Regions from separate parts of the Neisseria sp. HMSC065C04 genome, predicted to be linked through region 2. Evidence: predicted binding sites of a transcription regulator. Region 2 holds the regulator's gene; each other region holds the start of a gene.
What was found. The regulator FNR, encoded in region 2, switches genes on or off when oxygen is low (the NO sensors DNR and NnrR bind a similar motif). The targets are predictions, from matches to a motif close to TTGATNNNNATCAA.
Positions count from the first base shown of each region.

Region 1: gnd (decarboxylating NADP(+)-dependent phosphogluconate dehydrogenase) is a predicted target of FNR. The motif match lies at 1,413-1,426, and genes of this name have one in related genera.
Region 3: HMPREF3022_RS00670 (formate/nitrite transporter family protein) is a predicted target of FNR. The motif match lies at 955-968, and genes of this name have one in related genera.

Region 1 is NZ_KV820422.1:43,399-45,673, forward strand. Features, by position in the region: gene gnd (decarboxylating NADP(+)-dependent phosphogluconate dehydrogenase) at 1-1,168, opposite strand, end outside; gene ggt (gamma-glutamyltransferase) at 1,651-2,275, shown strand, end outside.
Region 2 is NZ_KV820406.1:77,794-80,068, forward strand. Features, by position in the region: gene hemN (oxygen-independent coproporphyrinogen III oxidase) at 1-488, opposite strand, end outside; gene fnr (fumarate/nitrate reduction transcriptional regulator Fnr) at 651-1,385, shown strand; gene HMPREF3022_RS04205 (CysB family HTH-type transcriptional regulator) at 1,472-2,275, opposite strand, start outside.
Region 3 is NZ_KV820381.1:124,117-126,391, forward strand. Features, by position in the region: gene HMPREF3022_RS00670 (formate/nitrite transporter family protein) at 18-809, opposite strand; gene yciA (acyl-CoA thioester hydrolase YciA) at 1,054-1,488, opposite strand; gene pip (prolyl aminopeptidase) at 1,613-2,275, shown strand, end outside.

The sequences.
Region 1 (2,275 bases), on a different contig from region 2:
CGGAACCCAAGAAGACCAAATCAGGATTGGCTTCGTATGCGTCGCGGATGTTACCCAAGAACGCGCTGCGGATGATGCAGCCTTCGCGCCACAAGAGGGCAGTGTTGCCGTAATTCAAAGCCCAATCGTTGTTTTCGCTGGCTTCGCGGATGAGCATAAAGCCTTGTGCATAAGAAATGATTTTGGATGCCAACAGGGCTTGGCGCAAAGCATCCACCCATGCGGCTTTATCGCCTTCAATCGGGGGAATAGTTTTGCCAAACAGGCTGTTTGCTTGGGCGCGTTGGTCTTTAAATGCGGACACGCAACGTGCAAATACGGCTTCGGAAATCAAGGTCAACGGGATACCCAAATCGAGGGCATTGATGCCGGTCCATTTGCCTGTGCCTTTTTGACCTGCGGTATCGAGGATTTTTTCGACCAAAGGTTCGCCGTTTTCATCTCGGTAACCCAAAATCGCGGCGGTAATTTCAACCAGATAAGAATCCAGTTCAGTTTTGTTCCACTCGTTGAAGATTTGATGCATTTCGTCATAAGACAGGCCCAAACCGTCTTTCATGAATTGGTACGCTTCACAAATCAACTGCATATCGCCGTATTCGATGCCGTTGTGCACCATTTTGACGAAATGGCCTGCGCCGTCGCGGCCGACCCAGTCGCAGCAGGGTTCGCCTTGCGGGGTTTTGGCGGCAATGGCTTGGAAGATGGGTTTGACGGCGGGCCATGCGGCTTCGTCGCCGCCAGGCATGATAGACGGGCCGTGACGCGCGCCTTCTTCGCCACCGGATACACCGGCACCGATAAAGCGGATGCCTTTCGCGGCCAGCTCGTGTGTACGGCGGGTGGAATCAGGATAGTTGGCATTACCGCCGTCAATAATGATGTCTCCTTCGTCCAAAAGTGGAACGAGTTGCTCGATAAAATCGTCAACAACAGAGCCAGCACGAACCATCATCATGATTTTGCGTGGTTTTTCTAATTTATCAACCAGATCTTGCAGTGAATATGCGCCGATAATATTGGTATTTTTGGCTGCGCCGTTTAAAAAATCATCTACTTTGCTGGTCGTACGGTTGAATGCAACAACTTTAAAACCATTGTCGTTCATGTTGAGAATCAGGTTTTGCCCCATTACGGCAAGGCCGATTACGCCAATGTCGCCTTTCATTTGGTGAAACTCCGTTATTGATTAATTTTATCAAGCGTAACTCTAGCTGATTTACACGTTTTTAACAATCCTTAACTTTTTAATTTTTTGAAAAGATGCCTTTACGTTTCAGACGGCCTTTGCCTTTGGGAAAACAAACTATAAATTAGATTTTAAATAATAAATAGAAGATGATATTGAATGCTGCCACAGCTTGTTGATAACTTTGATTACAAAATTTTTTCAAATACTTAGCTGATATTTTTTGATAAGGATAAAGTAAGGTCAGCCTTGTTTGCAGATGTGGATAAAATTTTCCTGCTGCTCCATTCTGTGGGTAACTTTTTGCCTGTACACAATCTTAGCTTGTTTTATACTTCTCCAATCGGAACTGATTGACTAGAGAAATAGTCAAATGGTTTTTTATTTCAAGCTATTTTCATATTTCCTTTTGTTTAAGTTGGGAAAAGGTCGTCTGAAAATATTTCAATAAGGGTGTGCATATGAAGTTTTCCTTTAGTATTAAACTGTTATCCGTTTTGATTTTGGCCGCTTGTGCGCAACAGCCGGTTCTGAAACCTCAAGCTACCCTACCCTCCGTATCTGTGGATAACCATGCGCCGGAACAAGGGACGGGGCTGACCGAGCAGAAATTGATCCGCGCCAAGCATTATATGGCAGCATCTGCCAATCCGTTGGCAACCGAGGCGGGATATGAAATTTTGAAACGCGGCGGCAGCGCGATAGATGCAATGATTGCCATGCAGACGACCTTAGGTCTGACCGAACCGCAGTCTTCCGGTTTGGGCGGCGGCGCGTTTCTGGTGTATTGGGACAATAAGGCGAAAAAACTGACGACGTTTGATGCCCGTGAAACGGCGCCGAAAGCGGCAACGCCGGCGCTTTTTTTGGATGAAAACGGCAAACCGATGGGCTTTATGAAAGCAGTGGTCGGCGGCCGTTCGGTCGGTGTGCCGGGGATTCCAAAGCTGCTCGAAGATGTCCACAAGCGTTACGGCAAATTACCGTGGGCAAGTTTGTTTGAGAAACCGATTACTTTGGCGGAACAAGGTTTTGCTGTTTCTCCGCGTATGGCGAAATCCATCGAGCAAAATTTGGAACCCTTGC
Region 2 (2,275 bases):
TCGATTTCGATGGAGTATTCGCCGTTGGGGATGAGCTGGAAGTATTTTCGGATCATTTCGAAGACGCGTTCGAGTTGGTCGTCGCTTAGGAATGTCGGCGTGCCGCCGCCGAAGTGGAGTTGCGCAAGCTGGTGTCTTCCGCCCAAATGTGGTGCCAGCAATTCCATTTCTTTTTCCAGATACTGGATATAGGCATCGGCACGGCTTTTGTCTTTGGTAATGATTTTGTTGCAGCCGCAGTAATAGCAGATGGTATTGCAGAAGGGGATGTGGATGTAGAGCGAAAGGGGTTTGTTGAGCGCGCCCATGTTGCGCAGGCTTAAAGCTTGGATATATTCGGCTTCTTTAAAGCCTTCATGGAAGCGGTCGGCGGTCGGATAGGATGTATAACGTGGGCCGCTTGATGGCAAACTGGCAATCAATTCGCGGTCGAATTCCGGTAATTCATTGTTTGTGTTCGTGTTATTTGAGATAGGGATGATTTTCATGGTAGGGGCTTGTAGTATAAAGTAGGGAAATTAGGGAAAATTTTAGTCAAAATTTCGATAGTTTGGTAGAATGCCTCATAATGATATGCCGACTTTGACATGGGTCAATAGTTATTCGGCTTAATCAGGGATTGAGAGAACTAAGCAAATTAAAGGTGCGTTATGGCTACACACAATGCAACACATCAAATGAAAACCTTGTGTTCCACATGTTCTTTACGCGAGCTGTGTTTGCCTGTCGGACTGATGCCTAACGAATTTTCACAATTAGATGCGGTTATTCGTCAAAGCCGCCGTCTGAAAAAAGGCGAGTACTTATTTCGTGCCGGCGAGCCGTTTACCTCTTTATTTGCCATCCGTGCGGGCTTCTTTAAGACAACAGTCGCCAGCCAAGATGGACGAGATCAGGTAACCGGCTTTTTTATGTCGGGCGAGCTGATCGGTATGGACGGGATTTGTTCCCATATTCACAGCTGTGATGCTGTGGCTTTGGAAGACAGCGAGGTATGCGAGCTTCCGTTTACACATATTGAAGAACTTGGACAGGATATTCCCAGTCTTCGTTCTCACTTTTTCCGCTTAATGAGTCGCGAAATTGTTCGAGATCAGGGCGTTATGCTGCTTTTGGGCAATATGCGCGCTGAAGAGCGATTGGCAGCATTCTTGCTCAACCTGTCTCAGCGACTCTATTCACGAGGCTTCGCCGCCAATGATTTTATCTTGCGGATGTCGCGTGAGGAAATCGGCAGCTATTTGGGGCTGAAACTGGAAACAGTCAGCCGCACCTTGTCTAAATTTCATCATGAAGGCTTGATTTCGGTTGAACACAAGCACATCAAAATCTTAGATGCGACAACCTTGAAGAAAATGGTTTCCGGTTGTTCGCACGCTATCTGAATCTTAGGCCGTCTGAAATATTTCAGACGGCCTTTTTAACAAGAATTAAAGAATAATTGTTAAGTTACGCAAGTGATAGTCAGATATTAAATTGAAAAATCTTCCACAACCGGCGTGTACAGAATGCGGTCGACTACTTCTCTGGTCAGTTTCGGTGCAAACATCTGGATAAAGTCATACGCGTAACCGCGCAGGTAGGTATCCGAGCGTAAGGCTATCCAAGTGGGCGACGGTTCAAATAAGTGTGCCGCATCAATAAGCTGTAAATCTTGATCGACAACGGGATCGTACGCCATTTTAGCCATCAAACCAACGCCCAAGCCTAAGCGGACATACGTCTTCAACACATCTGTATCGGCAGCCGATAAGGCAACATCAGGTTGCTCAATATGCACTTTATTAAATGTACGCGCGATGCTGCTGCCGGAATTAAAAGCAAATTCGTAAGTAACCAGTGGAAAAGAAGCCAAATCTTCAAGGCTTAAAGGATTACGGCAGTCTAAAAGAGGGTGGTCATGCGGGACAATGACGGCATGGTTCCATTCATAGCAGGGTAGTTTGCCCAACTCGGGGTGATCGTCAATGCGTTCGGTAATAATTGCCAAATCCGCTTCGCCGCTGCTGACCATTTGCGCAATAGCAGAAGGGCTGCCTTGTTTGATGGTCAAATTGACTTTAGGGTAGTTTTTGACAAATTCCGCAACGATTTTGGGCAAAGCATAACGCGCCTGGGTATGCGTTGTCGCGATGGTCAGCGAGCCGCTGTCGTGATCGGTAAACTCGCTGCCGATATTTTTAATGTTTTGTACATCACGCAAAATTCGTTCCGAAATCTCTAACACGGCTTTGCCCGGTTGCGAAACGGAAACCACACGTTTGCCGCTGCGGAT
Region 3 (2,275 bases), on a different contig from region 2:
TTGTTTTCAAAGCAGAACTATTCGGCACTATCTTTCAGCGTGTCTTTATAGGTATAAAGATAAGACGCGCCGACAAAGGATGCGCCACCGACGACATTGCCTAGGAATACGGGAATCATATTAAAGAAAAACTGGCCCCATGTGATGTTTGCGCCTGCCAGAATACCTGCGGGGATAACGAACATATTAGCGACAAGGTGTTGGAAGCCGTTTAATACGAAAATCATGACGGGGAACCAAATGGCCAGCATTCGTCCGGTTGTGTTTTTAGCGGCAAAGTGCAACCACGCGCCCATGCAGACCATCCAGTTACATGCTACTGCTGATACAAAAGCACGGCCGAAATCCATATGGACTTTTGCTTCTGCCACGGCAATGGTCTTTTCTGCCACGCTGCCTTCAATCATACCGACATAGTATCCGAGGAAAAAAGCCATCGCCAGCGTGCCCACCAAATTGCCCATGCAGACGATAACCCAGTTGCGCAGCAGCATTTTGGAGGAAATCCGTCCGGCCAATCTGCCTAAAGACATGATCATCATGTTGCTGGTTACCAGCTCGCCGCCGCCAAGTAGGATACAAATCAAGGCGATTGGGAACACGGCTGCGCCGAGTAAAGTGGCAAAACCGCCCCATTCGTGCGGAATGCCGCTGACTACTTTTAAATAGGCAAGATATCCGAAACCAATGTATCCGCCGACCAAAACGCTCAAGATTGCCAGTGTGGGAATGCTAGATTGTGCTTTGGCGCAGCTTTTGTCGAGAACAACCTGTAAAATTTCCTGTGGATATAAATCGCGCGAAGCCATGATGTTCCTTAAAGTAGGTTGAGGAGGGAACGCCGTTTTAAAAGTGGCGCAAACTGTCGCGGTAGGGAAGTGTTATAGGAAGCCGGTGTACGGTCTTTGTTTTATCAATCAGCCTGAATTAAACCTAAAAAACAGATACTTCGCCTTGCTTTAGCTCAAAAGAAATATTATTACATTTTGCTTCTGTATTAAAAAAGCCGTCTGAACATTGAGGTTTCAGACGGCCTTGTTTTGATTTTTAAACTTACAAATGTGCCAGCTTTGCATTGCCTTCGCGAGGAATAGGGCGCGGATTGCCTTGTGCATCGATGGCAACGTAAGTGAACACGGCTTCGGTGACCAGTTGGCGGTCTTCCGTTACCATATCGTTCATCAAAGTCTTCACCCACACTTCGATTTTCAGTTGCAAAGAAGTATTGCCTACGCGGACGCAATGACCGTAGCAGCACACGACGTTGCCGACCTTTACCGGTCTGATGAAATTCATTTCTTGAACAGCCACGGTTACAATTCGTCCCTGTGCGATTTCTGCCGCCAAAATACCGCCGCCCAGATCCATTTGCGACATAATCCAGCCGCCGAAGATATCCTGATTAGGATTGGTATCGCGCGGCATGGCGACCGTACGCAATAAAAGTTGCCCTTCGGGTGCAGCATGTGTTTGTTTGTTGTCAGCCATAAATAATCCTGTCAAAAGAGTGCTATTTTACGCTATTTGTAGCGATAAACCTATGTAGGCCGTCTGAAAAATCAGAAGGCAAAGTGTTACAATCAACATATTCATCAGACAAAGGAGAAAGCTCATGCATCCGATTCAAGAACCACGAAATAGCGGCCTTTTGCGCGTATCCGACATTCACGAAATCTACTGGGAAGAATCAGGCAATCCTGATGGACACCCCGTGATTTTCCTGCATGGCGGCCCCGGAGCAGGCGCATCACCGGCCTGTCGCGGCTTTTTTAATCCAGATCATTTCCGCATCGTCATCATTGACCAACGCGGTTGCGGACGTTCCAAACCCTATGCCTGTATTGAAGACAATACCACTTGGGACTTGGTTGCCGATATTGAAAAAGTACGTGAAATGCTCGGTATTCAAAAATGGCTGGTTTTCGGTGGCTCATGGGGCAGCACCTTGTCGCTGACTTATGCCGAAACCCATCCTGATCGCGTCAGCGGCTTAGTTTTGCGCGGTATTTTCCTGTGCAGGCCGTCTGAAATGGCATGGCTGAATGAAGCAGGCGGCGTCAGCCAAATTTATCCGGCTCAATGGCAAAAATTCATTGCCCCCGTAGCCGAAAACAAACGCCAAGCCCTAATCCAAGCCTACCATGAAATGCTGTTCAGCGACGATGAAGCCACGCGCCTCAAAGCAGCCAAATCATGGGCAGATTGGGAAAGCTACCTTATTCAGTTTGAACCCAAAGACGTGGATGAAGACCCGCAAGCCTCCCTTGCCATCGCA